2 regions of the Lederbergia sp. B243.17 genome follow, and region 2 is predicted to be linked to the other one. Evidence: predicted binding sites of a transcription regulator. Region 2 holds the regulator's gene; the other holds the start of a gene.
The links. The regulator NrdR, encoded in region 2, represses ribonucleotide reductase genes. The targets are predictions, from matches to a motif close to AACACNATATATNGTGTT.
Positions count from the first base shown of each region.

Region 1 (15,124 bases), on a different contig from region 2:
TGTGCCTGATGGAAGGAATCCCTGCTATTTTATCTCGAGTTGGGATTAGCGCTCTTATCATTCTTACTGTTTCCTCATTAATTACTGGAGAATCAGAGACAATCCTCCCACTCTCTACCGTGATAACCCTCTCGGCCAACCCTTCAATCAGTAAGGAATCATGTGCAGTAAAAATGATCGTTTTATCCTTTTGAAGTGAATTCAGCTGACGGAGAAGTTCTATTTCTGCCTTTTCATCTAGCCCCGTCAGCGGTTCGTCTAGCAGCAATACATCGGGATCATTTAATAATGCCTGTATGATACCGGCCTTTTGTTTCGTCCCTTTTGAACATTTTTTTATAGGGGTAGCCAGGAATTCTGTAATGGCAAACTGCTCTGCATAGTTTTCCATTCTTTTTTGCAGCCCTTCTTCGATTGTAGAAGACATCTTCCCCATTAACAGTAAATAATCATGTATTGTAAATCGGATGTTTTCCGGGAAGTGTTCCGGGACATAGCCGAAGCTCATGTGAGATCGATGCACTTGCCCTTCAGTTTCTGTAAAAATACCGCCGATAAGCTTCAGCAGACTGCTTTTTCCCGAGCCGTTATTCCCGGTAATCGCCACCTTTTCCCCTCTTGATATGCTTATAGAGACATCTTCAATAAGTGTTCTTCCATCTATTTTCTTGCAAACTTTATTTGCCTCAAATATGTTCATAAAATTCCTCTTTCCATTTTCCTGCATAAAATTCGAGAGCTATGTTTTCTAAAAGAAGCAGAGAATGATACGTCTCTAATTATACAACAACTCTGATGTAGAGATTATTCAATACTCTATTAATTTGATGCCTTAAAAAACGCGAACAGAAGATTTCCTATTTGACGACCTTGGCATCGGATATCGTTGCCTCAGCGAATATATCGACTTCTTACGAGAAGAGCTGTTATTACGTTGAAAACAAATAAACATTTATAAATATTTTCAATAATGTTATTATTTAAGTGAAATCATTTACAAAGGGAGAGGTTTCTTCTGACAACTACCACAAACGATAAGGCTATTGTTAATGAGGTAACGATTAATGCACCATTACATTTAGTGTGGTATGCATGGATAATCTCTGAAAGAGTTTCGGAATGGTTTGCTCCTGAAACGGTAGTAGAATTGAGGGATGGTGGTGCATACGAACTCTATTTTATCCCTGGAAATCATACAAGCATGAATACGAAGGGATGTAAAATCACAAAACTTATAACTGAAAAAGAGCTTCAATTTACCTGGAAAGGACCAGACCCATTTGAGGCATTGATGAACAAAGAAGATGAGTTAACAATTGTTAATATAAGTTTCAAATCAGTCGATGATCATTCTACAAAGGTAATAGTTGAACATATTGGATTTAAAAATACTGAGGACTGGATTGATGCCATTAACTGGCATCAAATGGCGTGGTCAGGTGTTCTTGATAGTTTAAAATCTGCGCTCGAAAAGGGCGAAGGAAATTTATGCTGCCAACCCTAACCTTTTCCTCTCTTTATAGTGGATGTTGAAATTCATTAAAGAGCTTTGTTCCCCCACTCATGTAAAGGGATTAGAGGTCATATTGTATTCCTCCTGGATATCAATGATTAAAACTATATCCAATGGTGCTTTAACCGTCACCGAGGGAAAAAAATTAATGGAATGGATGTTAAGAGAGAACAAATTCTAGTTCTCTCTTTTTTTACACTCACATTCTGCCTTCTCCACATTGTTTCTTAGGGCTTTCATCAACAATTCTATATCTTCAGGGTAGGCGTGTCTTATCTTCTGTATATCTGAAATTGACTTCCAAGCAACTTCTTCAATAATCTTATCAAGGTCGTTGGTGCCGATACTTTCGCCAACCTTCTTCATTTTGAAATAGTACGTTTTAACGTGGATGCCTTTAATTGTCATTTCTTTTATAAAGAGTTTATTCAGAATAACAGCCTCATACCCTGTCTCTTCCATTACCTCCCGTATGCAACATTCTTCTGGCGTTTCCCCTTTTTCCATGCCACCGGAAGGAACGGCCCACAAATCTGAATGATAAGCTTTAACCATAAGCACTTCATTTTTTTCATTGATGCAAACAGCCGCAGAGCCAAACCATTCTTTCAACTTAGCTCCCGTTATGCAACCTTCACATTAGTCTGAAGCCATTTATGCTATTCAGCAAGAAAAATACAATTAACGTAAATCTTTTCCTCCTTCTTTCTTTAAATTTCATTTGTATTATAAGGCAGATACACAATAAATTGTGTTCCCTCATTTAAAGCACTTTTCACTTCAATTTTCCCATTATGAGAAATGACGTATTGTTTCGCAATGGCTAGACCTAGTCCAGTACCTCCGCTATGTCTAGTTCTAGCGTCATCTGTTCGATAGAATCTATCAAACAGATGGGGTAAGTGGTTGGGATCAATACCTTCCCCGGTATCTTCAACAATCACTTTGAAATACTGATCATCGTCATTCATTAAGCAAAAATAAATACTTCCTTCATTTGGCGTATAACGGATAGCATTCGTTAATAAATTGAGAAAAACTTGTTTCATTCGATTCATATCAACAGATATGATAACATTTTTTGTTTTAACTTCGATGTTAATAGAAATGCCTTTTTCCTCAGCAATTGGCCCTATTGCTCTGGTCAGTTCATTAGCCAACTCAAGCATATTTGTCGTAGTTTTATGTAATGGTAAATTTCCCGCTTCCGCTAATGATAACATTCGTAAATCTTCTACTAATTGATTTAGACGAATTATTTCATCCTGCAAGGGTAATAATATCTCTGGTCTGATCATTTTACCTTGCTGCTGCAAGTAATCCAATTTCCCACTGATAATGGTAAGTGGTGTTCTGAGTTCATGAGCTACATCCGCAGTAAGATTCTTACGTACTGCTTCCGCTTGCTCAAGTTCCTGAGACATTTTGTTAAATGCATTAGCGATCTTTCCATATTCATCGTTCGTTTTCACTGGAACCATTGCGCCAAGCTCCCCTTTTCCTAACCTGTTGATGACTGGCAATAAATCACTGAGTGGTGAAGCTAGCCACCTAGATAATCGATAAGCAATTAACAGGGAAATGATAATGAGTATAGAGCCGCTTATGATAAGTATAAAGATAACCGATATGGGGATCCCTAACATAATTTTGGTGAAACCCGCCATCTCTGGGTCATAATAAATAAATTGACCAACTTTTCCACCAATTTCCATTTCCTTCTTTATGCCTAAATGCTCAATCTTTTTTGTGGGTGATTCCCCTTTTTTAAAAACCACATGATTTTCGCTGTCCATCACCAGTATTTCTGAGCCTTCTTGGAAAATACCCCTAAGTGGATCAAACTGTTGAACGTTTTTCCAGGAGTGATTATTCTCTATGTAATAGGTAGTCAGCCTTTTATGAATACGCATCATTTCCCGACCTCTTGTTTCCTCCAAACCTGCTTTTATAGTGCCCCTCACTGTAAAATGAGTTAATAAAATAAAGACTATACTTATAGCAATAATTGTAATAGCTAATGTGAAAAAAAGCTTACGGTGAAAACTCATGGTTGATCACCGAAACGATATCCAAACCCATAAACTGTTTGAATATATTTTGGTTCAGATGGATTATCCTCAATTTTTTTCCTCAATCGGCTAATATGGGCATCGACTGTCCGTTCAACATTTAATAATTCGTCCTCTAGGGCAGATTTTAATAATTGCAGTCTGCTGTAGACAATTCCAGGTTTTTCGGCAAGCGTTAATAAAAGCTTGAATTCTGTTGGTGTCATTGTAATTTCCGAATTATTTTTCCATACACGATACTCAGAAACGGAAATGGTGATTTCATCACGTACTATTCTTTCTTCAGTGGTTTCGGGATTAACCCCAACCCTACGCAAGACAGAACGAATTCGCGCCAATAGTTCCCTTAATGAAAATGGTTTTGTAATATAATCATCCGCACCTACCTCGAGACCCACAATTTTGTCTAATTCATCTGATTTAGCTGTCACCATAATGATTCCAACGTTACTATTTTTTCTAATTTCACGGCAAACATCAAGACCGTTCATATTGGGCATCATCCAATCTAAGACTACTAATGATGGATTCACCGCTTTAATTTTATCAAGTGCCTCTGTTCCTGATTGAGCAGTGATGATTTCGAAACCTTCACTTTTTAAAAAGGAACTCATAAAATCAAGTACTTTTTCTTCGTCATCTACCAGTAAGATTAATTCGGCCATCCTTAATCTCCTTCCCTCTCCCTGTTTTCCATATTATATATGGACTATGAGTGATTCTTGAAAATTTCACTAAAACCGTAATGGACTGCAATAAGTTCACAACATTTATTTGATAATCTTAAAATGTGATCAGTTGACTGGGATGATTAGATAAAGGGCGGATTATTTTTATGGCATAATACAGACTTAATCAAAAGAAAAAATACATTTTGGTACCCGTTCAAGTACTTTTCGTTGCTTCATAGGTTGAAGGAACACTGGCAATGTGGCCGGTAGCGATATATTTGCATAGGTGCAACGGCGAACAACTACTATATACGATGGCTATATCAAGTTTCAATTTATAATGTTTAGCGCCATGCATTACCTATCTCAAAGCATTTGGCAAAATGAAGAAGATAAAAAAATAAACATAATCATTTTTAGGAGGAACAAATATATGATAAATAAAGAAGTGATCAAGCAAAATATAGGGTTAATTCTAAGCTTAGGTGTCATTGCCCTGATTAGACCGATTCTGAAAATAACAGGGATTATACATTTACTTATAAATGAACAGTTTGGAAGTATGCTAATGACCATTCTAATTTCATTGATTTGGTTAATTATCGTTGTTAAGAATAAAAGCCATAATCCAATACAAATTTTAGTTTTTGCCGGTATTAGTTATGCAATATTTGCAACTATACTCAGTGCAATATTATCGCCAATCTTAACTGGACAATTACAAGGTCCCTTAACAAATCCGTTGGCACTTATAAGCATTCTTGTAACAAATATAATTTGGGGTCTGATCATAGGTGTAATTGCAATACCTATGATAAAAAAGGGAAAAAATTAGTACCATAATAAACTTCTTATACCACTAAAAAGGCACCTTTTCACCTTAATCAAGAAAGAAATTAAACGGGCCAAAAATATGAAAGCATTTATTCAATACATGATATTTTTGGCTTGTTACTTTTACAAGAACTCTACATTTACCATAACAATCTTTTCCAAAGCCAATATTGGTGCTATCCATGATGTTCCTTCCAAACCTATATGATTTTCGGTCATTAATCATGAATAGACATCAATTACACCATAGACAATTAGTCAGCAAATGATTAGATTTCTGTCTAACGCACTAAGTAGAGCATGCTAGTGATGGTACATATTGAATAGTAAGCCAACGTTTGTAATCAACTCCAAAGCCTCGTCTAAGCCCACCCAGCAATTTCCTCTCAATTGATGATGATCGTTTGCGTTTTGCCATAAAACTCCCTTCTAAATGAAGTAATCCAGCAATTCGATACAGGTAAAGTCATAACTATATTTTCAGAAATACAAAAAAGTAACCTCTTGCGGTCATCATACCGAAGAGGTTACTTGTTATCAAACTTTAATTAAAGTCACAGCTTCTTGTATTGTGAGGATCTTACAATCCGCATTTCAGCTGGGCGTTGCAGTTGTCGCATGTGTTGCAGCCGCCGATTTCTTTTACTTCGCCTTTGCGGCAGACAGGGCAAGTGTTGCCGATTTCGGATCCGATTGTCACCGATGTGGAGCGAAGGTCTTGGATTGTGTCAACGAGTACAACAGGCTGTTGTTCCCGTTTTTTTGGCGCTTCTTCTGATTCCGATCCATTGTCTTCCGCTTTCAGCGTGAGTACCTGGGAGTCACGGCTGCCGTCGACGTAGACAGTTCCGCCTTTTGCTCCGCCGCGGTACAGGCGCTCGTAGACATTTTCCACCTGTTCGACGGAATAGCCTTTTGGCGCGTTGACCGTTTTGGAGATGGAGCTGTCGATCCATCTTTGGATGACGCATTGGACGTCCGCATGGGCCTCAGGCTTCAGTTCCATCGCTGTTACGAACCAGTTTGGCAGGTTGTCCGCATCTGCCCCCGGATGTTCCTTCAGATAGTCCTCGACGATGTCGGCTTTCACTTCGATGAATTTGCCGAGACGTCCGCTTCTGTAGTAGGTGAAGGAGAAGTATGGCTCAAGGCCTGTCGAGCAGCCTACCATTGTTCCGGTCGATCCTGTCGGCGCGACTGTGAGCAGATGGGAGTTGCGAATTCCATGCTCCTTGATTGCCGCCTTGATCTCTTCCGGCATTTTCTCCATGTAGCCAGTATGTGTGAATGCATCACGCAATCTGTTTGTTTCTTCTTCTGTCTCAGCAGTCAAGAACGGGAAGCTTCCCTTCTCTTTTGCGAGTTTGACAGATTCCTTGTAGGCAGTTGTCGCAATCGCTTCGAACACCTTGTCAACGAGTTCATTGCCTTCAGGGGAGCCGTATTCTTTTTCGCAATAGATCAATAGATCTGCAAGGCCCATAACGCCGAGTCCGACGCGTCTTTCTCCGAGCGCTTGCTTTTTGTTGTCTTCAAGGAAATACGGAGTCGCATCGATGACATTGTCCTGCATTCTGACACCGATTTTGACGGTATTTTTCAGTTTCTCGTAATCTACTTCTTTTGTTTTGCGGTCTACCATTTTCGCAAGGTTGACGGCTGCGAGGTTGCAGACGGAATATGGCGCAAGCGGCTGCTCTCCGCATGGGTTCGTTGCCACGACTTTTTGGCCATATGCTTTCGCATTTGTCATGTCATTCGCATTGTCGATGAAGAAAATGCCCGGTTCTGCGGAATAAGTCGCACAGATGTTGATCAGGTTCCACAATTCTTTCGCCTTGATCTTCCGGTATGTGCGGATTTTGTAGCCAAGCTCTTTCCATTCACGGACATCGCCGACATTATGCCATTCTTCGTTGTAGGCTTTCATCTCTTCCGGTGTGTAATTTTCCACATCCGGGAAGCAAAGCTCGTAGTCGCCATCGTTTTCCACGGCTTCCATAAACTCTTTCGTCAAGCAGACGGAAATGTTCGCGCCTGTTAAAAACTCCGGATTATGGACGGAGTATGTACCACCTTCAGCCAATTTCTCCTCGGCATCACGGAAAATCTCCTCACTGAAGCCGCCTGCTCCCGGAATGCTCCGATAATTAAGGACACCCTGGTACATCGCCTGCTCTGATTGGGTAAGCGGAGTGAATTTCAGCTTGTCCTGCGCATGTTTCTTGATCAGTGCGTCGTTTGTATTTTCGATGAGGAATTTCAGGATTCTCGGGTTTTGCATCTTGGAGATGATGAACTCGATGATGTCAGGATGCCACGATGAAAGCATGATCATTTGTGCACCGCGGCGGGAACCGCCCTGCTCAACAAGATGGGTCAGCTTGGCAATGTCGTCCAGCCATGATACAGAACCGGATGATTTTCCATTTACGCCTCTTGCCAATGTATTGCGCGGACGCAGTGTCGATCCGTTCGTACCGACTCCACCGCCCCGGCTCATGATTTCCATCACTTGCTTGCGATGTTCAGAAATGCCTTCACGGGAATCCGCAACAAACGGCATTACGTAGCAGTTGAAATACGTTACATCCGTCTCTGCGCCTGCACCGTACAATACGCGCCCTGCCGGTACGAAGTTCATCGCTGCCAGTTCTGCGTAAAACTTATCAAACCATTCTTTTCGTTTTTCTTCCGTCTTTTCGACAGATGCGAGACCCGTTGCATTCCGCTTTACGATTTGCTCGTAGAACACTTCCAACGGTTTCTCGATGATGTCGAGCGGTCTTACAATCCGTCCTGTTTCTCTTTCTTCATCGCTGTCCAGCGCATTGCGGAATTCTTCTTCGACCTGGACAACGGCCGTTCCCGCTTCCCAGTCGATCGATTGAAGGAAGCCAAGTCCGCGGGCTGGGAATTTCGGGTCTTCTTTGATCGTCAAAACAACAAAATCCCCGGCCTGCAGTGTGATTTTCTCCGTATCTTTAAAGGAATAGCGGTCAATCATGACCAGTCTGGATACTCCTTTATGGGTGATGTTCATCTCAGGCGTAATCGGGTGCACTTGTTTAAATAAGCCGATGTCCTTATTTAATTTCTCGATATTAAGTGTCATGTTCTTTGTCGTTGCGACAGCCATCTTGCCAGCTCCTTTATTCTATCATTCGCTAATCAGTTATTTCTCTCCTAGATACGTTACCATATGTATATCCGGTAAATCAATGGATAAACACAATATATTGTATTTTCTCGATTAATCCCCACACTATATGTAGTGCTAACAGAATGCAAATTTTAAATTTGTCAAACTTGAAACTTGAAGAATTCGACAGGAAAAAGGAGATTCACCGGTAAAAATCGCCGAATAAATCTTTTTTTCATCAAATTTCGCTGTTGATTTTTTTCGCTTTAAAAAGATTTTGATTCGGAGGCCAGAGAAGAATATAATAGATTATAGGGTGATATTTAGAAAGGGGCAAGGGAATTGTCATTTATTTACTCACTGCTGATTGTACTGGCCGTCATCGTGGCGTTCTCCCTGTACAATTATTTCCGGCAGAAGAAAATTTTGAAGACTTTATCGGAAGATGAATTCCGAGCGGGCTATCGTAAAGCACAGCTGATCGATGTCCGGGAAGCGAATGAATATGAAGCGGGCCATATTCTTGGGGCGCGCAACATTCCAATCTCGCAGTTTAAAACACGGATGAAAGAAATCCGTCCGGACAAGCCGGTCTACCTCTACTGCCAAAGCGGTCTCCGCAGCGGGCGCGCAGGGCAGATGCTTTATAAAAAAGGCTACCGGGACCTGAGCCATCTTGAAGGCGGCTTCAAGAAATGGACCGGAAAAGTGAAAGCGAAAAAATGATTGATAGCAAAAGGAGCCTGGCAGAATATGCCCGGCTCCTTTTGCTTCCTTTATTCTTCCTCATCATCTCTGTATTCCAATAGATCCCCAGGCTGGCAATCGAGCGCTTTACAGATTGCCTCCAAAGTGGAAAGCCTGATTGCCTTCGCCTTGCCGTTTTTCAAAATGGAAATGTTGGCCATTGTGATTCCGACCTTTTCGGAAAGCTCGGTGACGCTCATTTTCCGCTTTGCCAGCATGACATCAATATTGATGATAATCGCCATTTTCTCACCTCAGACCGTCAAATCGTTTTCCGCTTTTATTTCGATTGCGTTTTTCAATAGTTTCTGGAGGACAGCAGCAAAGACGGCGATGACCAGTGATGCAACGATAATGATCATGCCGAGGATGATGATGCCCGGTGCGTCATCATTCTCCGCCGCGATATAGAAAAGCGGCAGCCCCGCCGCATACACAGCACTGATTGTAATCGCACAGTATTTGATCCTTTTCAGGGCTTTTACGGAAAAATCGGAGAAGGCTTCGTTTTTGTCAATCAACGTTAACAGTATAAATGCCTGATAGAGCGCTGTGAAATAAGCAGCAGCCGATACATAGACGCCTGCCAAAACAGGGTATCGCCAAAACGTGGACTTCAGAAAATATTCCGCTGCTTCTTTTGCAACCATCGGCACGATAAAGATGCACAAGGCAAGAATCGGCAGAGCCATCAGAACTAGCGCCAATTTCAAAAAAAGTGTTTCACGCTTCATATTGCACCTCACTAATCGGATTGTTCAATTGATTTTAGCATATTTTTTATCGAATTTCGATAAATATTTATTAAAAAAAGCACACAGAAAGATTTCTGTGTGCTTTGGCTGCTTCTATTCTTCTTTCTTATAGCGAAGGACCGGCTTTCTCGCCGCTTTTGTTTCATCGAGACGTTTGATGAGCGTCGTATGCGGGGCTTCCTGGACGATTTCCGGGTTTTCCTCCGTTTCTTTCGCAATCTGGATCATCGCGTCGATGAAGGCGTCGAGCGTTTCTTTCGACTCGGTTTCGGTCGGCTCAAACATCATGCATTCCTCAACATTGAGCGGGAAGTAGATGGTCGGCGGATGGTAGCCGAAGTCGAGCAGTCTTTTGGCGATGTCGAGCGTCCGTACTCCCAATTTTTTCTGCCGCTTGCCGCTCAAAACAAATTCATGCTTGCAATGGCGGTCATATGGCAGATCAAAATACGGAGCCAGCTTCCGCATCATGTAATTCGCGTTCAGCACAGCGTATTCGGTGACGGCACGCAAGCCGTCCGGACCCATGGAACGAATGTACGTGTAAGCGCGAACGTTGATGCCGAAGTTACCGTAATACGGCTTCACACGGCCGATCGACTGAGGTCGATCGTAATTAATGACATATTCGTCGCCCGATTTTTCGATGACCGGTTTTGGCAAAAATGGGATCAAGTCTTTTTTGACGCCTACAGGGCCTGATCCCGGGCCGCCGCCGCCGTGTGGGCCTGTGAATGTTTTATGCAAATTAAGGTGGACTACGTCAAAGCCCATGTCCCCTGGACGTGCCTTTGACATGACTGCATTCAGATTGGCGCCGTCATAGTACAGCTTTCCGCCTGCTTGGTGGACGATTTCTGCCATTTCCAAAATCTGCTCCTCGAACAGTCCGAGCGTGTTCGGGTTGGTCAGCATCAGCGCTGCCGTGTCAGAACCGACCAGTTCCCGGAGATGCTCAAGGTCGACAAGTCCGTCCTCGCCCGAGCGGACCGTGACGGTCTCAAAGCCTGCGACTGTGGCCGAAGCTGGGTTCGTTCCGTGTGCGGAGTCCGGGACGATCACTTTTGTCCGGCCGGTGTCCCCGTTCGCCTCATGGAAAGCACGGATCATCATCAATCCGGTCCATTCGCCGTGGGCGCCTGCTGCCGGCTGCAGTGTTACCTCGTCCATGCCGGTAATTTCCTTCAGATGCTGCTGGAGGTCGTACATCAATTCAAGCGCTCCCTGGACGGATGAAGCCGGCTGGAGCGGGTGAATATGAGCAAAGCCCGGGAATCTGGCGACCGATTCATTGATTTTCGGATTGTATTTCATCGTACAGGAACCGAGCGGATAAAATCCCGAATCGACGCCATGGTTATGTGTCGACAATTCGGTGAAGTGGCGCATCAGGTCCAGCTCCGATACTTCGGGCAGATCAGGTTCGATATCGCGCAGGTAGCCTTCCGGAATGCAATCCGAAAGATCTACTTCCGGCACATCCATTTCCGGCAGGCTGTAGCCGATCCGGCCGGGAGTTGAAATTTCAAATAGTAGCGGCAATGTCTCTTTACTCATGGCGATCCCCCAATTCTCTGCTAAACTCGTCGATTTCTTCCTTCGTTCGCAGTTCTGTTACAGCGATGAGCATATGTCCTGCAAGCTCCGGATAGTCGCGGCCAAGGTCATAGCCGCCGATGATGCCTTTTTTCAGCAGCTTTTCGTTCATTTCCTCAACCGGGCGGCCAAGCTTGACTACAAATTCATTGAAATGGGAGCCGTCGAACACGACCTTCACCCCGTTCTCTTTCATTGCCTTTTTCGCATAATGGGCTTTCCGGATGTTTTGGATCGCCATTTCTTTGACGCCCTTTTTCCCCAAGGCTGCCATTGCGACCGAAGCGGCCAATGCGTTCAACGCCTGGTTGGAGCAGATATTCGAAGTTGCCTTATCGCGGCGGATGTGCTGCTCGCGGGCTTGGAGCGTAAGGACGAACCCTCTTCTGCCTTCTTCGTCTGTCGTTTCGCCGACGAGCCGTCCCGGCACCTTCCGCATCAGTTTCGTTGTGACGGCAAAATAACCACAGTGCGGTCCGCCGAACGCAGCCGGAATGCCAAATGGCTGGGCATCGCCGACAACGATATCCGCGCCAAATTCTCCAGGCGGCTTCAACGCGCCTAGAGCGAGCGGATTGCTCGATACGACGAATAGGCCTTTCTGGGCGTGAACAAGCTCCTCAATCTCTTTCAGCGGCTCGATTGCACCGAGGAAGTTCGGATATTGGACGATGACACCCGCAGTTTCTACGTCAACTGCTTCAGCGAGCTGTTCCAGGTCTGTCACTCCGTCCTTGAAAGGAATTTCCACCACTTCGATATACTGGCCTTTTGCATAGGTTTTCAGCACTTCGCGGGATTCAGGATGGACCGTCTGAGACACAAGGATTTTCTTCCGCTTTGTGTGGCCGCATGCAAGCATCGCCGCTTCGGCAAGGGCTGTTCCGCCGTCATACATGGAGGAGTTGGCGACATCCATGCCGGTCAGCTCGCAGATCATCGTCTGGAACTGGAAAATCGCCTGCAGCTCGCCCTGTGAAATCTCCGGCTGATAAGGGGTATAGGCCGTGTAAAACTCAGAGCGGGAAATGACATGGTCTACGATCGTAGGAATGTAATGGTCATAGACTCCGGCACCGAGAAAGCTGACGTTCTGCTTCGTGTCGGCATTTTTGGCCGCAAGCCTGCTCAGTTCCTTCAATAATGACGATTCGGATTTGGCCGGCTTGATCGCATAGTCTCCTTGGAATCGGACTTTCTCCGGTATATCGGAAAACAATTCTTCTATCGAATCGACGCCAATCGTCTCAAGCATCTCTTTTTTGTCTTGTTCAGTCATTGGCAAATAACGATGTTTGATCATCTTCTGTCTCTCCCCCAACCTGTTATTTTGAACGGGTATAAAACGGTGTCTTAACCGTCACGGCTTTCAGCCGCTTGCCGCGGATTTCAACTTCAATCTCTTCGCCCTGACCGCTGTATTCCTTTTTCAGCAGCGCAAGCCCGATGTTTTTCTTCATTGTAGGGGACTGGGTGCCGGATGTGACGAATCCGATCTCCTCTTCTCCCTTGAACACCTTATAGCCTGTGCGCGGAATGCCGCGGTCGATCATCTCGATACCTGTGCTCTTGCGCAGCACGCCTTCTTCCTTCTGTTTTTTAAGTGCTTCCTTGCCGAAAAAATCCTCCGTCTTGTTCAACTTAACAGCAAAACCGAGTCCGGCCTCGAGCGGAGTAATGTTCTCATCCAGCTCCTGGCCGTACAAGGCAAGAGCCGCTTCGAACCGGAGAGTATCCCTCGCTCCAAGCCCGCATGGCAGAAGGCCCTCATCCTTGCCGGCTTCAAGCAGGCTTTTCCACAGGTCGGATGCATCATCCGGGCGGCAATACAGCTCAAACCCGTCCTCCCCCGTGTAGCCGGTCCGCGACAAGAGTACCTGTTTTCCGGCAATCTCGGCATCTTCAATAAATTTAAAGAATTTCAGTTCCCCGACGTTCGCGTTTGTAACGAGAGGCTGGAGGACCTCCGCAGCTTTCGGCCCTTGAAGGGCAAGCAGCGCGTACTCCGACGATTTGTTCTCAAGTGTCACATCGCCTGATGCATGTTTTTCGAGCCAGGCAAAGTCCTTTTCGATATTTGCTGCATTGACGACGAGCAAATACGAGCCGTCGTGGAGCATGTATGTAAGCAGATCATCCACTGTCCCGCCGTTTTCATAGCACATCGCCGTATACTGGGCGCTGCCGGGCTGGAGTTTGGACAAGTCATTGGTCATCACTTTTTGCAGAAAAGGCAGGCTGTCCTGGCCCTTCACTAAGATTTCACCCATATGTGACACATCAAATAAGCCGCAAGCTGTACGGACGGCCTCATGTTCCTCCTTGATGCTCGAAAATTGGACAGGCAGGTCCCAGCCGCCGAAGTCGATCGTACGTGCCCCCTGCTCCTGATATAGCGGATATAGCGGTGTTCTTTTCAGTTCCGACATCTCTATTCCCCCTCTTTTTTTATCGGTTTCCCTTTTTCTGGCACGAAAAAAGGACAGAAGAACCCCTATAGCGGGTTCCTCTGTCCTGTCACCTGAAAGTTTGACCGAAAAACGGCTTTCCTCTTTGGTGGCCGGGCCTATAGGCCGGCACTCTCCAGAGTTGCGTCAAACAAGAGTCTTTTTGCCTGAGAGATTCACAATTTCATTGCTTGCTCCTTCGGCGCTGCATCTGCAGTCTCTCCCCTTGCCTTCATTCGCCAATATTTATAATGATAATTGGACATGATAATGGTGGAACGCAATCTCCGTGCTTATCATTTTTTCACATAATTTCAACTACATCGTATCATTGTTTTCATTTTACGGCAATGATTTTCCCAGATTCGTTTGGAGGGGTTTACATGTCCGTCACCATCAACTTTGATGACACGTGGGAAAAGGAATTTTTAGTTCGGCTTGAGAAGGACGGTCCCTGGGCGGATCCGCTCCTGTTTGACTTGACCTGGCAGGCGGAGGAGCATTTGAGCATACCAGAATTTAAGGGGCTTGTGGCGCCTGCCCACCTGCCCGGGCTCACCCCGCTGCCGCACCAGCTGGAAACAGCCAGGCAGGTGATCGAAAATATGAACGGCAAGGCGATCCTCGCCGATGAGGTCGGGCTCGGCAAAACGATCGAAGCCGGACTGATCCTGAAAGAATACATGATCCGCGGGCTCGTCAAAAAAACATTGATTCTCACACCCGCCTCGCTCGTCTCCCAATGGACGGCCGAATTGAACGGGAAGTTCCATATTCCCGCCGCCGCCCAGCGGAAAAGCTATATGTGGGAGCAATATGACTGTATCGTTTCCTCGATTGACACGGCGAAAAGAAGTCCGCACCGCGAGATTATTGAACAGCAGGATTACGACCTGATTATTATCGACGAAGCCCATAAACTCAAAAATCACAAAACGAAAAACTATGAATTCGTCCAGTCGCTAAAAAAGAAATTCTGCCTGCTTCTGACCGCAACTCCTATCCAAAACCGGATCGAAGAGATTTTCCATCTTGTCTCCCTGCTAAAGCCGGGACATCTTGGCAGTGAGAGCGGGTTTGTCGAGCGGTACAAAAACCGGAAGCTGACTGTCCAGGAGGATGAACATCTGCGCAGCCTCGTCAATAAAGTGATGATCCGCAACCGCAGGGGGGATACCGGGATCGAATGGACGAGCAGGGTCGTCAAAACCGTACCGATCGAATTTACGCCGGAGGAGCGGGCGTTGTATGATTCGATCGAAGACTTGCGTTTTTCTCTGCCTGAATTCGCTTCAGCCGGCTTCTCACTGCTCACGTTAAAACGGGAAGCATGTTCAAGCAGGGAAG
Region 1 covers NZ_JBWBKF010000073.1:77,435-92,558, forward strand. Annotated here, with positions in the region: gene AC0TWI_RS13830 (ATP-binding cassette domain-containing protein) at 1-700, opposite strand, end outside; gene AC0TWI_RS13835 (SRPBCC family protein) at 1,061-1,504, shown strand; gene AC0TWI_RS13840 (NUDIX domain-containing protein) at 1,691-2,125, opposite strand; gene AC0TWI_RS13845 (HAMP domain-containing sensor histidine kinase) at 2,224-3,429, opposite strand; gene AC0TWI_RS13850 (response regulator) at 3,561-4,250, opposite strand; gene AC0TWI_RS13855 (hypothetical protein) at 4,690-5,091, shown strand; gene AC0TWI_RS13860 (vitamin B12-dependent ribonucleotide reductase) at 5,671-8,229, opposite strand; gene AC0TWI_RS13865 (rhodanese-like domain-containing protein) at 8,575-8,958, shown strand; gene AC0TWI_RS13870 (helix-turn-helix domain-containing protein) at 9,009-9,224, opposite strand; gene AC0TWI_RS13875 (DUF2975 domain-containing protein) at 9,234-9,713, opposite strand; gene gcvPB (aminomethyl-transferring glycine dehydrogenase subunit GcvPB) at 9,828-11,291, opposite strand; gene gcvPA (aminomethyl-transferring glycine dehydrogenase subunit GcvPA) at 11,284-12,630, opposite strand; gene gcvT (glycine cleavage system aminomethyltransferase GcvT) at 12,656-13,759, opposite strand; glycine riboswitch at 13,923-14,013, opposite strand; gene AC0TWI_RS13895 (DEAD/DEAH box helicase) at 14,161-15,124, shown strand, end outside.
Region 1: AC0TWI_RS13860 (vitamin B12-dependent ribonucleotide reductase) is a predicted target of NrdR. The motif match lies at 8,319-8,336, and genes of this name have one in related genera.

Region 2 (15,124 bases):
AATATGAGAAGACAGGCAAAAGCGGTGAACTTCGGTATTGTATACGGAATCAGCGATTATGGCCTGTCGCAGAGCCTCGGCATTACGAGGAAAGAGGCGGGAAGATTTATCGACCGCTATCTTGAGAGCTTCCCGGGAGTCAAAAATTACATGGATGACAGTATCGCTGAGGCGAGGGAAAAAGGCTATGTGTCCACACTGCTTCACCGGAGGCGCTATATTCCTGAAATCACGAGCAGAAATTTCAACCTGCGAAGCTTTGCCGAACGGACAGCGATGAACACGCCGATCCAAGGCAGTGCTGCAGATATTATCAAAAAAGCGATGATTGATATGGATGCCCGCCTGGAAAAGGAAGGGCTTGAAGCAAGGCTGCTTCTTCAAGTGCATGATGAATTGATTTTTGAAGCGCCTGAACACGAAGTGGAGAAACTGAAGGAAATTGTGCCCGATGTAATGGAGCATGCATTGGAGCTTGCGGTTCCGCTTAAGGTGGAGTATGCATACGGACCGACATGGTTTGACGCAAAGTAAAATAACACCAAGGGAGGGAGCAGCTTATGCCGGAACTGCCGGAAGTGGAAACGGTCCGCAGATCATTGACACAGCTTGTCGCAGGTAAAACGATCAATCGTGTCGAAGTGGGCTGGCCGAAAATCATTAAACACCCGGAAGAATACGAACAATTCCAGGATGCTCTTCCCGGGCAGACGATCGAAAGCATCGACCGGAAGGGAAAATTCCTGATCTTTCTTCTCCAGGACTATGCACTCGTGTCCCATCTGAGGATGGAAGGGAATTACCGCCTGCACGATGCAGGTGATGAAAAGGATAAGCATACGCATATCATCTTTTATTTTACGGACGGAACTGAATTGCATTACCGTGATGTCCGGAAGTTCGGCACGATGCACCTGTTTGCACGGGGCACGGAGCATGACCTGCTGCCGCTCGCAAAACTTGGGCCTGAACCTTTTTCAGAGCAATTTACCTTTGATTATCTCCAGGAAAAACTGGGGAAAACAGACCGGGCAATCAAGAGCGTTTTGCTCGATCAGACAGTCGTCACCGGGCTTGGCAATATTTATGTCGACGAGGTGCTGTTTCACTCGCATATCCATCCGGAGCGGAAAGCTTCATCGCTCAAAAAGAATGAGATTGAAACACTGCGGATTCAGTCGGCGAGAGTGCTGGCCGACTCAATTGAAGCGGGGGGCAGCTCTGTCAATACGTATATGAATGCCCATGGATTATCCGGGACTTACCAGGAGAAGCTTTTGGTATACGGGCGAAAAGGTGAACCGTGCCCGAATTGCGGAACACCAATTGAAAAAATTAAAGTCGGCGGGCGGGGAACCCACTTTTGCCCGGATTGCCAAATTCCCTGATCACCACTCCGTTTAACCATCCCCTTTTTTCCTCATATACTGTGTTATCTCCGCAGTATTGGCGAGGAAGGGGATTCAGAATGGGGTATACACTATCATTAGTGCTGCTTGCCGCTGCCATCAGTCTTGATAGCTTTAGTACCGGGCTTGCATACGGTCTCAGGAAAATATGGATTCCGTTTAAATCGATCGTTATCATTTCCATGATGACCGCAGCCTCTCTGGCTTTTGCCATGCTGGCTGGAAAAGGGCTCGTTGGACTAATGTCTCCGGAAGCGGCAAATCGGATTGGCGGTATCATCCTGATTTGCATCGGTACATGGGTCGTCATCCAATTTTTTAAAACGGATCAGAACCCGGCGGACCATGGAGAAAAGCATGTTCTCAAGTGGGAAATTAAATCGCTTGGGATTGTCATCCATATTTTACGTAAACCAACCCGGGCCGACTTTGACCGGTCTGGAACGATTAACGGGCTTGAGGCATTATTTCTCGGTGCGGCATTGTCGCTGGATGCTTTCGGAGCAGGAATCGGAGCTGCCATGATCGGCTACTCTCCGGCTTTGCTTGCCGGATGTGCGGCGATCATGAGTGGAATGTTTCTGGCTGCCGGCCTGAGGATGGGCCGATTGTTTTCCAAGGCGCACTGGCTCCAGAAGTTTGCCTTCATGCCGGGCGTTCTGCTTATTTGTATCGGGCTGATTAAAATGTGAAAGAGGAGGAGCCATGACAGCCATTATCGGACTGACAGGCGGCATCGCCAGCGGAAAAAGCACAATTTCCCGCCTGCTCCACAATCGCGGGTTTGCGATTGTAGATGCTGACAAGGCGGCGAGGGCCGTTGTTGAACAAGGAGAAGAAGCATATAAACAAGTTGTCGCCGAATTCGGTGAGGAAATTCTCCAGCCGGACGGCGAAATAGATCGAGCGAAACTGGGCTCCGTTATTTTTCATAATGAGGAAAAACGATTATTGCTGAACAGTATTGTCCATCCGGCCGTGAGGGAGAGGATGGACGAATGGAAGGAAAAAGCGGTCTCGTCCGGAAAGGAGACTGTCATTTATGACATTCCGCTGCTCTTTGAGAGCAAACTAACCCGTCTCGTAGAGAAAGTGATTGTTGTCTATGTGTCGGAGAATGTGCAGCTGGAGCGACTGATGGCGAGAAACCAGCTTAGCGAGGAAGAGGCAAAGGCAAGGATTGCATCCCAGCTCCCTCTCAGCCAAAAGCGCGAGTGGGCAGACGCAGTGATTGATAATAATGGGGAGATTTCTGAGTCTGAGGCCCAATTAGAAAAGATCATATCCAGCTGGAAACTGTCACCATGAATCATCATGGTGATTTTTTCATGACAATTATATCCTCCCTCATCTGTTAATGTGTTATACTATTGTAAGATTTAGTATAACTTTATTGGAGGGTTTTTAGAGGATGAATGCGAAGATTGCAATCAACGGTTTTGGCCGGATTGGCCGGATGGTATTCAGAAAGGCGATGGAGGACAATATGCCGATTGCCGCCATCAACGCGAGTTATCCAGCGCAAACATTGGCCCATCTGATTAAATACGATACGACTCACGGTTCTTTTGCAGGAACGGTGGAGTGCAAGGATGAAAGACTGATCGTTAATGGCCAGGATATCCTCCTGCTGAACAATCGTAACCCGCTCGAGCTTCCTTGGGGAAGAATGGGAATCGATATTGTTATAGAGGCGACCGGGAAGTTCAATGAAAGGGAAAAAGCCGCCATGCATTTAACTGCCGGAGCCAAAAAGGTCATTTTGACGGCGCCTGGGAAAAGGGAGGACGTCACCATCGTGATGGGAGTAAATGAAAGCGCTTTGAATATTGATGAGCATGATGTGATCTCAAATGCATCCTGCACAACAAACTGCCTTGCACCCATTATAAAAGTGCTGGATGATAATTTCGGGATTGTCAATGGCCTGATGACAACGGTGCATGCCTATACAAACGATCAAAATAATATCGATAATCCTCACAAAGACTTGCGCCGAGCCCGGGCGTGCGGACAATCGATCATACCGACAACGACAGGGGCCGCTAAAACATTGGAACTTGTGCTCCCACAGATGAAGGGGAAGATCCACGGTATGGCTCTTCGTGTTCCAACGCCGAATGTCTCCCTCGTCGATCTCGTTGTCGACTTGGAAGGCGAAGCTGATGCAGAGACTGTAAATAGCGTTCTGAAAGAAGCTGCCTCAGGAGAGTGGAAGGGAATTATCCAATATACAGAAGAGCCGCTCGTATCCTCCGACTTTAACACGAACTCACACTCTGCCATTGTCGACGGGCTTTCCACCATTGCGATCGGAAAAAGCAAAATCAAAGTGCTCGCCTGGTATGACAATGAATGGGCATACTCCTGCCGCGTCATTGAGCTTACCCGTCATGTATCCTCCGCTATTTTGCACAAAGACATAAAAGCAGGCTGATTCAACATCCGCCGCCAGTATTTTGGCAAACACATCGGGAAGATGTGTTTTTTTTTTGAGAAACTATGCACCCATGCCAGAAGTTGGATAAAAAAACCGCTTGCAAACGGGAAAAACGCCCTTTATAATTTAAATGAAAATGATTTACAAAAGGGAAGTGATTTTGATGAATAGTTTCTTCGAGAAGGCACAGCAGTTCGGTAAATCATTCATGTTGCCGATTGCCGTTCTGCCTGCTGCCGGGCTTTTACTCGGTATCGGGGGTGCCTTATCCAATCCAAATACGATTAAAGCGTATCCATTCTTGGATATTTCTTGGCTGCAAGCCGTGTTTACAGTTATGTCGAGCGCCGGAAATGTGATTTTCGCAAACTTGGCCCTCTTGTTTGCTATTGGCGTTGCAGTCGGATTGGCAAAAACCGATAAGGGCACAGCCGGGCTTGCCGGCATGCTCGGGTTCCTTGTCATGAACTCAACAATATCCGCTCTTTTAACCATCACTGGTAAAATGAACACGGAAAATCCGGCCTCTGTCGGACAAGGGACAACCTTGGGCATCCCTACACTGGAAACAGGAGTTTTCGGCGGTGTAGTAGTGGGGGTAGTAGTCGCCTTGCTTCACAATCGTTATAACAAGAAGCAGTTGCCGCCATTCTTGGGCTTCTTCAGCGGGTCGCGCTTTGTGCCGATTGTATCTTCATTTGCTACAATCTTCCTAGGCGCCATCATGTTTGTTGCCTGGCCGTTTATTCAAGCGGGAATCTTTAAAATGGGCGGACTTGTGGAAGCGACAGGTTATATCGGCACCTTCGTTTATGGCTTCGTATTGAGATTGCTTGGACCGTTCGGGCTGCATCATATTTTTTATATGCCGTTCTGGACAACCAGTCTCGGAGGGTCCCTCATGGTCAATGGCCATATGGTCGAAGGGACACAGCGGATTTTCTTTGCACAGCTGGCTGATCCTGATGTTCACAAGTTTTATATCGGTACAGCCCGTTTCATGTCCGGCCGCTTTATTACGATGATGTTTGGCTTGGTCGGTGCTGCTTTTGCAATCTACCGGACAGCAAAGCCCCAGCACAAGAAGGTAGTGGCTGGATTGATGGGCTCTGCTGCCTTGACATCTTTCCTGACAGGGATAACCGAGCCGCTCGAGTTTTCCTTCTTGTTCATCGCACCGATGCTGTATGTAGTGCATGCTTTCTTGGATGGCCTTGCTTTTATGATGGCTCATATTTTTCAAATTACCATCGGCCAGACGTTTTCCGGAGGATTTATTGACTTTGTATTATTCGGTATTTTACAAGGAAACGCAAAGACAAATTGGATTGTTGTTCCGCTGATCGGGATACCATGGTTTTTCATTTACTACTTTTTGTTCTCCTTCTTCATCAAAAAGTTCAACTTCAAGACACCCGGACGGGAAGATGAGCAAGATTCGCCTGCCGGGACAGAAGATTCGAGCGAACGCGCTCAAACGATTATCAGTGCACTGGGCGGATCGGATAATTTAACGGCTGTGGATTGCTGCGCGACCCGGCTTAGAGTAAGTGTCATAGATTCAGAGAAAGTGGACGATGGGCTTCTGAAGCAAACGGGAGCAAAGGGCGTTGTGAAAAAAGGCAATGGGATCCAGGTAATATATGGTCCCCATGTGACGATCATTAAAAATGAAATCAATGAAATTGTAGGTGAGTAATGAATGTTAAACGAAATAAAATACAAACTGGTTGTTTCATGCCAAGCGCTTGAGGATGAGCCGCTGCACAGCTCTTTTATTATGTCCAAGATGGCTCTGGCAGCAAAGCAGGGTGGGGCAGCAGGCATCCGCGCCAACTCAAAAGAAGATATTCTAGCGATTAAGGCGGAAGTGGATCTGCCTGTTATCGGCATTATTAAACGGGACTATCCGGACAGTGAAGTATACATTACTGCGACAAAAGAGGAATTGAAGGAACTGATTGAATCGGATTGTGAAATGATTGCCCTCGACGCAACGGACCGCCCTCGCCCTAACGGGGAAACGTTGGCCGAGCAGGTGGACTTTGTGAAAAAAGCTCATCCTGAAATATTATTAATGGCTGACATTTCAACCATAGAAGAAGCGCAAACAGCGGAAAAGCTCGGCTTTGACTGTGTTTCCACTACCCTTTATGGATACACAAAACAAACGGCGGGCGGAAAACTGTTTCACAATGATTTCGAATTTGTTAAACTGGTGCTGGACAATGTACGCATTCCAGTGATTGCCGAGGGGAATATTCTGTCTCCCGAGATGGCGAAGCATGTCCTTTCGCTTGGAGTGCATGCCGTTGTCGTGGGCGGAGCTATCACCAGACCCCAGCAAATCACTAGCCGTTTTGTAGAGGCAATCAAAGAGGTGTAATGTGCTTTGGGCACACTTTTGACAGAGATCCAAGCCAACTATTCTTCTTTCTCCGATAAAGAAAAAGGTTTGGCGGACTATTTGCTTTCATCGCCGGAAGAGGCTTCTCACAGCAATATAAAAGAGATTGCACTTAAAACCGGCGTCTCGGTCGCGACCGTTACAAGGTTCTGCAAAAAAGTATCATGCACTAGTTTCGTGGAATTGAAGCTGAAACTTGCTCGTGAGGGACACAGTGAAGCCGATGATAGCATCGGGGTCCAATTGAAACAGCAGTACGAATCATCTTTGCGCGATATCGAAGGTTTGAACGAGGATGCCGAGATGCTGAACGTTCTCCGGATTATCGAGGGAGCAGCGAAAGTGCATGTGTATGGTCTCGGGAGTTCTGGTCTTGCAGCCCAGGAATTGAATTACCGTTTAAGTAGAATGGGCTTCAATTCCGAGGCTGTGACAGACCCCCATTTGATGATCATCCGGAGCACCCTTCTGCAAAAAGACGATGTGCTCATCGCCATTTCCCGTTCCGGCCAGACTCGGGATTTGCTTACATCTGTACGGAGAGCGAAGGAAAGGGGAGTCAAGCTTGTTTCCATAACCGCGTATGGAGATGCCCCGCTTACAAAAATTTCCGAAGCGGTACTGCTGACGCTTCATCCATTGCGGACACGGTTTATTTCAACTGGTTTGGATTTAAGCACCCTTTACCTGATAGATTTTATCAGCTCCTCCTTCATGAAAGATGCAGATCGAAGTGAAATTTATGAGCAAACGGTCCAAGCCATCTCGAATGAGGCGTGGATTGATGACTGAAGAAAGCTTGCCCGGACGCCGGATGGTGTTCCGGGCTTCTTTCTGCTGCATTTGAATTCAAATAATAAATCCGAAAGTTATTGCCAAACGATTATTCAAGCCTTATACTATGAATCGTGGTGTTTGAATGAACAGCTATGCAAATGCATAAAACCGCATAACTGCTTAAAGGGTTAGGACCTCATTGGACTAACTTTCCCCCGTTGCAGTTAAACATCTTTAACTTGTTTTTGTGATCGCTAAAAAATACGTTGAAGGGGGAACGATCAATGGAAACAATGGGACGTCATGTAATATCAGAATTATGGGGTTGTGATTTTGACAAGCTGAACAGCATGCCATACATCGAGCAGGTGTTTGTCGATGCTGCTTTGAAATCAGGTGCGGAAATTCGCGAAGTCGCTTTTCACAAGTTTGCTCCGCAGGGAGTCAGCGGAGTCGTTATCATTTCTGAATCCCATTTGACGATCCACAGCTTTCCGGAGCATGGGTATGCGAGTATCGATGTCTATACTTGCGGAGACTTGGATCCGAATATTGCAGCCGATTATATTGCGGCAGCGCTCGATGCGGAAACAAGGGAAACGCTAGAGATGCCGCGTGGAATGGGACCGTTGAAGCTTGAGCACGCGGTCCGATAAAAGCCAACTTTTATAAGAAAGGAGCCGATTCGATTAGGAATGGGCTCTTTTTGGTCTATAGGGAAATGGGTACTCTTTTTATTTTCGACGAAAAGTGAGGTATAATAAGAAAAAGCGATCGGAACGGAGAGGATAGAGAAATGAAGTGTCCGTCTTGTCATCATAACGGAACCCGCGTTGTCGATTCACGGCCTGCTGACGACGTCCGGGCCATCCGGAGAAGAAGGGAATGCGAAAAATGTGCCTACCGGTTCACGACCTTTGAAAGAGTGGAGGAGACCCCTCTCATCGTCGTGAAAAAGGAAGGCATCCGCGAAGAGTTCAGCAGGGAAAAAATCCTGCGCGGACTGATCCGCGCATGCGAGAAACGTCCTGTAACGCTTGATCAACTGGAAGAGATGACGAGCGATATCGAGCGGGAGCTGCGCAGCCTCGGACAGGCGGAAGTACAATCTGAGCTTGTCGGGGAAAGGGTGATGGACAAGCTGGCGAAGGTCGATGAGGTCGCTTATGTCCGTTTCGCATCCGTATACCGGCAGTTTAAAGATATCAACGTCTTCTTGGATGAACTGAAGGAATTAATAAAAAAAGCATAACGAAAGTGTGTAAATATGATGCAGCATTGGAATGAAGTACAGCCAGTCGACTCTTTTCAAGTGGTGATGAAGGGCACCCTTCACCGCCACGATCATAAGGTCGTAGCCTATTTGTATCAGCCTTTGATGGGGCCGGTTTGCATGAGCCTGTACACGACTCTCTGGCATGCAGTGACAGAGAGCAGGCTTTGGTCCGATACGTGGAATCACTATCATTTGATGAATATGCTCGGGCTGAATCTCCAGGAAATCTATGATGCCCGGCTGAAGCTCGAAGGCATCGGACTGCTGAAGACGTACATAAAGGAAGAGGAAGACAGGACATTCATTTATGAATTGCTGCCTCCTTTATCGGCAGAGCAATTTTTCACGGACGGCATGTTGAATATTTATTTATACCAAAAGCTGGGGCAGGCCCACTTTTTGCGCCTGAAGAAGTACTTTTCCGATGGGCAGATCGATCGTGGGGAGTATGCCGATATTACGCGTTCCTTCCAGGATGTGTTCGAATCGATTGGAGTGGAGTCGCTTACCAATCCGGAGGCACATCAGGCAGGAATACCTGAGAAAGGGCAGGGGCTGCACCGCCGAGCGGAAGCAGTCCCGATCCCGATCGACGGCCGCGGTTTTGATTTTGCACTGCTTGAGGATGGGCTGTCGAATCTGACCGTGCCGCGGAAGGTTTTGACGCCCGCAGTGAAGGATGCGATCAGCAAGCTCGCCTTTCTCTATTCGATCAACGCTATCGACATGCAGCATCTTCTCCTTTCTGTGATGAATGCATCGCAGACGGTGGATATCGAAGAGCTGCGCAAGGCGGCGAGAGACTGGTATCAGATGGAAAATGGCGACAGGCTGCCTGAACTGATTGATAAACGTGAGACGAGGCCGGCGGCACGCGAGCCGGAGAAGGAAATGACGAAACAGGAAAAGCTTGTCCACTATTTGGAAACTGTTTCTCCGAGAGAACTTCTTGTCGACCTGTCAGACGGTGCCGAGCCTGCGAAAGCCGACGTAAAAGCGGTTGAGGAGGTCATGTTCCAGCAGAAGCTGGAGCCGGGCGTCATGAATGTATTGATCCATTATGTCATGCTCAAGACGGACATGAAGCTCTCAAAGAGCTATTTGGAGAAAATCGCATCCCATTGGTCGCGGAAGAAAATCAAGTCGGTCCGAGAGGCAATGGATTTGGCGATTGAAGAGAACCGGCAGTACCAGGAATGGGCGAGCGGAAAGACAGCTCCGACCCAAAGGAAAAGAAAGCCGATCCGTACGGAAAAGCTGCCTGACTGGTTTTTGGCAAATGAGCATGTGACCGCCAAGGCTCCGGCTCAGGCGGAGGAAACCGAAGAACTGGAAGAAAAGCGCAAACGACTGGAAGCGATCCAGAGAAAGTATAAGAAAGCAGGAGGTGAAAAAGGTGGAGAAGATCAATAGGACGTTGTCCAAGATCAAGACACCCGATTTCCGGCAGCGATACGAGCACTTGAAAGCGGAAGTGCTCGCCAATCCGGATGTTGCCCGCTTTATTCACCAATATGAAGGGGTAATGAGCGAGAGTGACATTGAGAAAAACTTAATGAAGCTGTACGAGTTTTCCACACAGACAAAACACTGTGAAGGTTGCAGCGGACTTGCTCAGTGCCGGAACATGATGCAGGGATATGAGCCGGAGCTTGTATTTGAACGGGGGAATGTGACGATCCATTACCGCCCGTGCCCGACGAAAGTGATGGAAGATGAACGCAAACGGGCGGAAAGGCTGATTAAAAGCATATACATGCCTAAAGCGATCCTGCGTGCTTCCTTTGCGGATTTTTCCCTGGACAGTCCGGGCAGGATGGACGCGTTCGAGTATGCGGAACGATTCGCATCCCAATACAAGCCGGGAAATTACATGAAGGGGCTTTACCTTCACGGACCGTTTGGTGTGGGAAAATCTTTTCTGCTCGGGGCAATCGCCAATCACCTTGCGGATAAGAACATCCCGTCTCTGCTCGTCTATGTACCGGAATTTCTGCGGGAAATGAAGCAGTCGATCAGCGACCACTCCCTGGACGATAAGCTGCAATCGGTGAAAACAGCACCGATCCTCATGCTCGATGATATTGGCGCCGAGTCGATGTCAAGCTGGACGAGAGACGAAGTACTAGGCGCTATTCTTCAGTACAGGATGGATGAGCAGCTCCCCACCTTTTTCTCATCGAATTTTTCTATGGACGGTCTTTCCCATCATTTAACGTACTCCCAAAGGGGAGAGGAAGAGCAAATGAAGGCTGGCCGGATCATGGAGAGGGTCATGTATCTATCCCGCCCGATCGGATTGGACGGGCCGAACCGCCGCCACCAGTGACGAATAAGCTGCCAGGAAAGAGCCGTGACACGGCCTTTCCTGGCAGCTTTTTTGCCATGCTTCCCGCCCTTTGTAATTCCTGGTCTAGGTTGTCCCGTCCCTCCATATACATAAAGTATCGTAAGTGAAGGAGGGGCGGGCTTGAATCTACTTTTTAACTCCATAAAAGATGCGATTCGGTTGAAATTATTTTTATCCGCAAACGGCCTGCAGGAGTCTTTTTCCGAGCAGCAGGGTCAATTTATATATACCTTCTCCGACGATGTCCGGAAAGTGGAAAAAAGAATGGGTGCGCTTATCCGCTTTATCATGGAAGTCAAACGGAATGAATGGATCAACCGGCAATTGCTCGACACATATAAATACGAGAGTGATGTGGAGCGGGTGCAGATCATGGAAATCTCCAGCCATATGTTTGGAGGAGAACGCCCTGAATTAACGGCACTTGCCGGGGAGTTCGATGAGGAAAAGCTGATTGGGGCCGCAGTGGATGATCTATTCCAGTACGATGGTACGGTGCTATTTGAGTCATTTTTGAAATTCCGCCTGAAAATGTATTTTGAGCGGGTTGCTGATTATGTGAACGTTGCAATCGATGAATACAAAATGGAACAGGAATACCAGATGTTCGTCCAGATGCTGCGGGACTATTTGCAAAAGCGGGATCATGTGAAGCCGGTCATCCACCTTTGCATTGATCATCAGACAGTTTTTTATGATGAAAAGATCTGCAAGCTGAACAAGGAGGAGATCGCCAGCATGCTTGACCGCCGTCTTCTGAGCAATCATCCGGTTTATGTTGATTCCGCTATCATCGCTCCCTTGCTGTCGATCGCTCCCCAGAAAATTTTTCTGTATACAAATCAAGAGGAACAGGCACTCGTCCGCACGCTGAAAAATATTTTTGAAGAGCGGATCGCCGTCTTCCCGCCGCGCTACTTGCATACACTGCAAAAAGCGTATTCTGAAAAAACTTGATTTCTGTCCGGTCCCGCATTATAATACGTACATATATACGAACAAGTTGCGATAAGGACATGGGCATTCATCACGGCTCCCAGAGAGGAAAGCAGACGGTGCGAACTTTCCAGTACGGATGAACAGCTTACCCCCTTTGAACTCCAGCCAGGAAACCTTTCGGCAAGTATTGGCTGGCGGACCCGATCCGTTAAACGTATCCAAGTCGGCATGCTCATTTTGCATGCTGAAAACTAGGGTGGAACCACGTGCAATCAAGCTCGTCCCTTTCCAGGGGCGGGCTTTTTATTTTTTTCAAAAAAGGAGTAGAGCAAAATGGCAGAACAAGTGAAGTTAACATTCCCTGATGGCGCAGCAAAGGAGTTTCCGAAGGGCGTAACAACAGAGGAAGTGGCAGCTTCGATTTCCCCGGGGCTAAGAAAGAAGGCGCTCGCCGGCAAGGTTGATGGCAAGCTGATCGACTTCAGAACACCAATCGAGAAGGATGGAGCAATTGAAATCAATACTCCTGACAGCAGCGAAGCGTTGGAAATTCTTCGCCACAGCACAGCGCATTTGATGGCGCAGGCAGTGAAGCGTCTATATCCTGACGTCAAACTTGGAGTCGGCCCGGTCATCGAAGACGGATTCTATTACGACATGGACCTTGAACATTCCCTGACACCGGAAGACCTGCCGGTAATCGAAAAGGAAATGAAGAAAATCATCAATGAAAACATTGAAATCGTCCGCAAAGAGATTTCCCGTGAGGATGCGAAGAAGCTTTTTGCCAATGACGAATACAAGCAGGAACTGATTGATGCGATTCCAGCCGACGAAAAAGTGACTGTTTATGAGCAGGGTGATTTTGTCGATCTTTGCCGCGGTGTCCACGTGCCATCTACCGGAAAGATTAAGGAATTCAAGCTTTTGAGCATTGCGGGTGCGTATTGGCGCGGCGACAGCAAAAACAAAATGCTCCAGCGTGTTTATGGCACAGCCTTCTTCAAAAAGGAGGACCTGGAACATCATCTGCAAATGCTTGAAGAAGCGAAAGAGCGCGATCACCGCAAACTCGGCAAGGAGCTGTCCTTATTCACAAGCTCGCAAAAGGTCGGCCAAGGGATGCCGCTTTGGCTGCCAAAGGGCGCAACGATCCGCCGGATCATCGAGCGCTACATCGTCGACAAGGAAATCGCACTTGGCTACGATCATGTTTATACACCAATCATGGCTAATGTCGAATTGTACAAAACGAGCGGCCACTGGGATCATTATCAGGAAAACATGTTCCCGATCATGGACATGGACAATGAACAACTCGTTCTGCGTCCTATGAACTGCCCGCATCATATGATGGTGTACAAAAACGATATCCACAGCTACCGCGAACTGCCAATCCGGATTGCAGAGCTCGGTACAATGCACCGCTACGAAATGTCAGGAGCGCTTTCCGGCCTGCAGCGTGTGCGTGGAATGACACTGAACGATGCCCATATCTTTGTCCGTCCTGACCAGATCAAGGAAGAGTTCCTCCGTGTCGTTCATTTGATCATTGAAGTATATAAAGACTTTGATTTGACTGACTATACTTTCCGTCTGTCCTATAGAGATCCGGAAGACAAAGAAAAGTATTTTGACGATGATGAAATGTGGAACAAAGCCCAGTCCATGCTGAAGGACGCGATGGATGAGCTTGGCGTCGATTATTATGAAGCAGACGGAGAAGCAGCCTTCTACGGCCCGAAACTGGACGTACAGGTGAAGACAGCGCTCGGCAAGGAAGAGACATTGTCGACAGTCCAGCTCGACTTCCTGCTGCCTGAAAAATTCGATCTCACATATGTCGGTGAAGACGGCAAACAGCATCGCCCGGTCGTTATTCACCGCGGGGTCGTCTCCACAATGGAACGCTTTGTCGCCTTCTTAATCGAGGAATACAAAGGAGCTTTCCCGACATGGCTTGCACCTGTCCAAGTTCAAGTAATCCCGGTTTCCCCGGACGCACACTTCGACTATGCGAAAAAAGTGGCTGACAAGCTGAAGGCATCCGGCTTCCGTGTCGAGCTCGATGCGCGCGATGAGAAAATGGGCTATAAGATCCGTGAAGCTCAAGTACAAAAAATTCCGTACATGCTCGTTGTCGGCGACCAGGAAGTCGAAAAAGAGGCAGTTAACGTTCGCAAATACGGTGAGCAAAAATCCGAAACGATGTCATTCGTTCAATTCAAAGACGAATTGGCAGAGGATGTTGCTTCATTCTCACGGAAAAAATAAAAACAAGGCCTGCCCGGAAACTCAGTGAGAACTGATTTTCCGCGGCAGGCCTTTTTCTCTTTTCTCTGTGGAGAGCAAAGGGATTTATCTTAGCAATCAGGGGGCTGATTTCTATTATTTATTGTCCTTCACTTCCACTTTCGTACCGTCTTTTTTCGTATATTCCAGATCGAACTTGTTGTAGTCATCGCCAAGCTGGAAGGCATCCAAAGTCTGGCGAATCACCTCTTCCTTCGGAGTATTCGCGTCAAATCCGATGCTTTGCATCGAGGTATAAAGTGCCTGGAACGCTTCTGAACCTTTCAATACTTTATTGTGGACTTCGTCCGATAGCTTCGCTTCATACTTTCCGTTTTCATCTTCCTGTTCATATTCAAAATCAAACTCCGAACCTGGGCCGTAGTCCACTTCGAGGTCGAATTTCGTGAAATCCAATTCAGCCATTTGATCCGCTACATTTTCATCGGATACATTGCCGGTGGATTTATTGCCGCTGTTTGCCGGATCAGTATCTTCCGGTGTCGTTTTTTGTTCCGGCTCGTTTTCCGGAACCGTTACTTTCTCTTTCGGGTTTGAGTCGACCGACGGATCGTCATTTCCGCAGGCGGACAGCCCGAGAGCAAGCGCCATTGCTGAAAATCCATAGACAAATTTTTTCATACGGGGAACCTCCAGTAAGATAGACTTGTTATACAAAGTTTTACCCGCTGGCTTTGTTTTAAACATTTTCAAAACATATTGCAATCTGGCCTAGGATTTGTTATCATGAAAGACGTTGTTAAGAGGATTCATTATTGACAAGAGATTTTGCTTATGTTATAGTAACTAAGGTGAATTGAATACTCATATGTGGAAGAAGGAGCTGCCCGCTTCTCGCCTGATCGACGCTTCTTGCTGTTGGCAGGTTTTCATGAATTCAGAAACAATTTTTAACGACTTTGTTAATGAAGTGCGGGTTGCTATGTGCACCGCACTTTTTTATTGTAATTTTTCAGTTGTGATTTCCACAGTGTATTCCTCAAAAAACCTTGGAGGTGGCTAACTATTAGCAAAGATATGTTGGTAAATGAAGGCATCCGTGCCCGTGAACTTCGTCTTGTTGATCATAATGGTGAGCAATTGGGAGTCAGATCCCGAAATGAAGCTCTTGAAATCGCCGCTCGCGTCAATCTGGACCTTGTCCTTGTCGCTCCAAACGCTAAGCCGCCGGTAGCCCGGATTATGGACTACGGAAAGCACCGCTTTGAGCTGC
Region 2 covers NZ_JBWBKF010000097.1:175,745-190,868, reverse strand. Annotated here, with positions in the region: gene polA (DNA polymerase I) at 1-534, shown strand, start outside; gene mutM (DNA-formamidopyrimidine glycosylase) at 561-1,388, shown strand; gene ytaF (sporulation membrane protein YtaF) at 1,469-2,101, shown strand; gene coaE (dephospho-CoA kinase) at 2,115-2,717, shown strand; gene AC0TWI_RS21120 (glyceraldehyde-3-phosphate dehydrogenase) at 2,821-3,846, shown strand; gene AC0TWI_RS21115 (PTS transporter subunit EIIC) at 4,013-5,548, shown strand; gene AC0TWI_RS21110 (N-acetylmannosamine-6-phosphate 2-epimerase) at 5,552-6,235, shown strand; gene AC0TWI_RS21105 (MurR/RpiR family transcriptional regulator) at 6,242-7,048, shown strand; gene speD (adenosylmethionine decarboxylase) at 7,318-7,689, shown strand; gene nrdR (transcriptional regulator NrdR) at 7,830-8,285, shown strand; gene AC0TWI_RS21090 (replication initiation and membrane attachment family protein) at 8,301-9,722, shown strand; gene dnaI (primosomal protein DnaI) at 9,706-10,638, shown strand; gene AC0TWI_RS21080 (putative sporulation protein YtxC) at 10,780-11,616, shown strand; gene thrS (threonine--tRNA ligase) at 11,932-13,872, shown strand; gene AC0TWI_RS21070 (YusW family protein) at 13,987-14,532, opposite strand; ribosomal protein L20 leader region at 14,720-14,858, shown strand; gene infC (translation initiation factor IF-3) at 14,929-15,124, shown strand, end outside.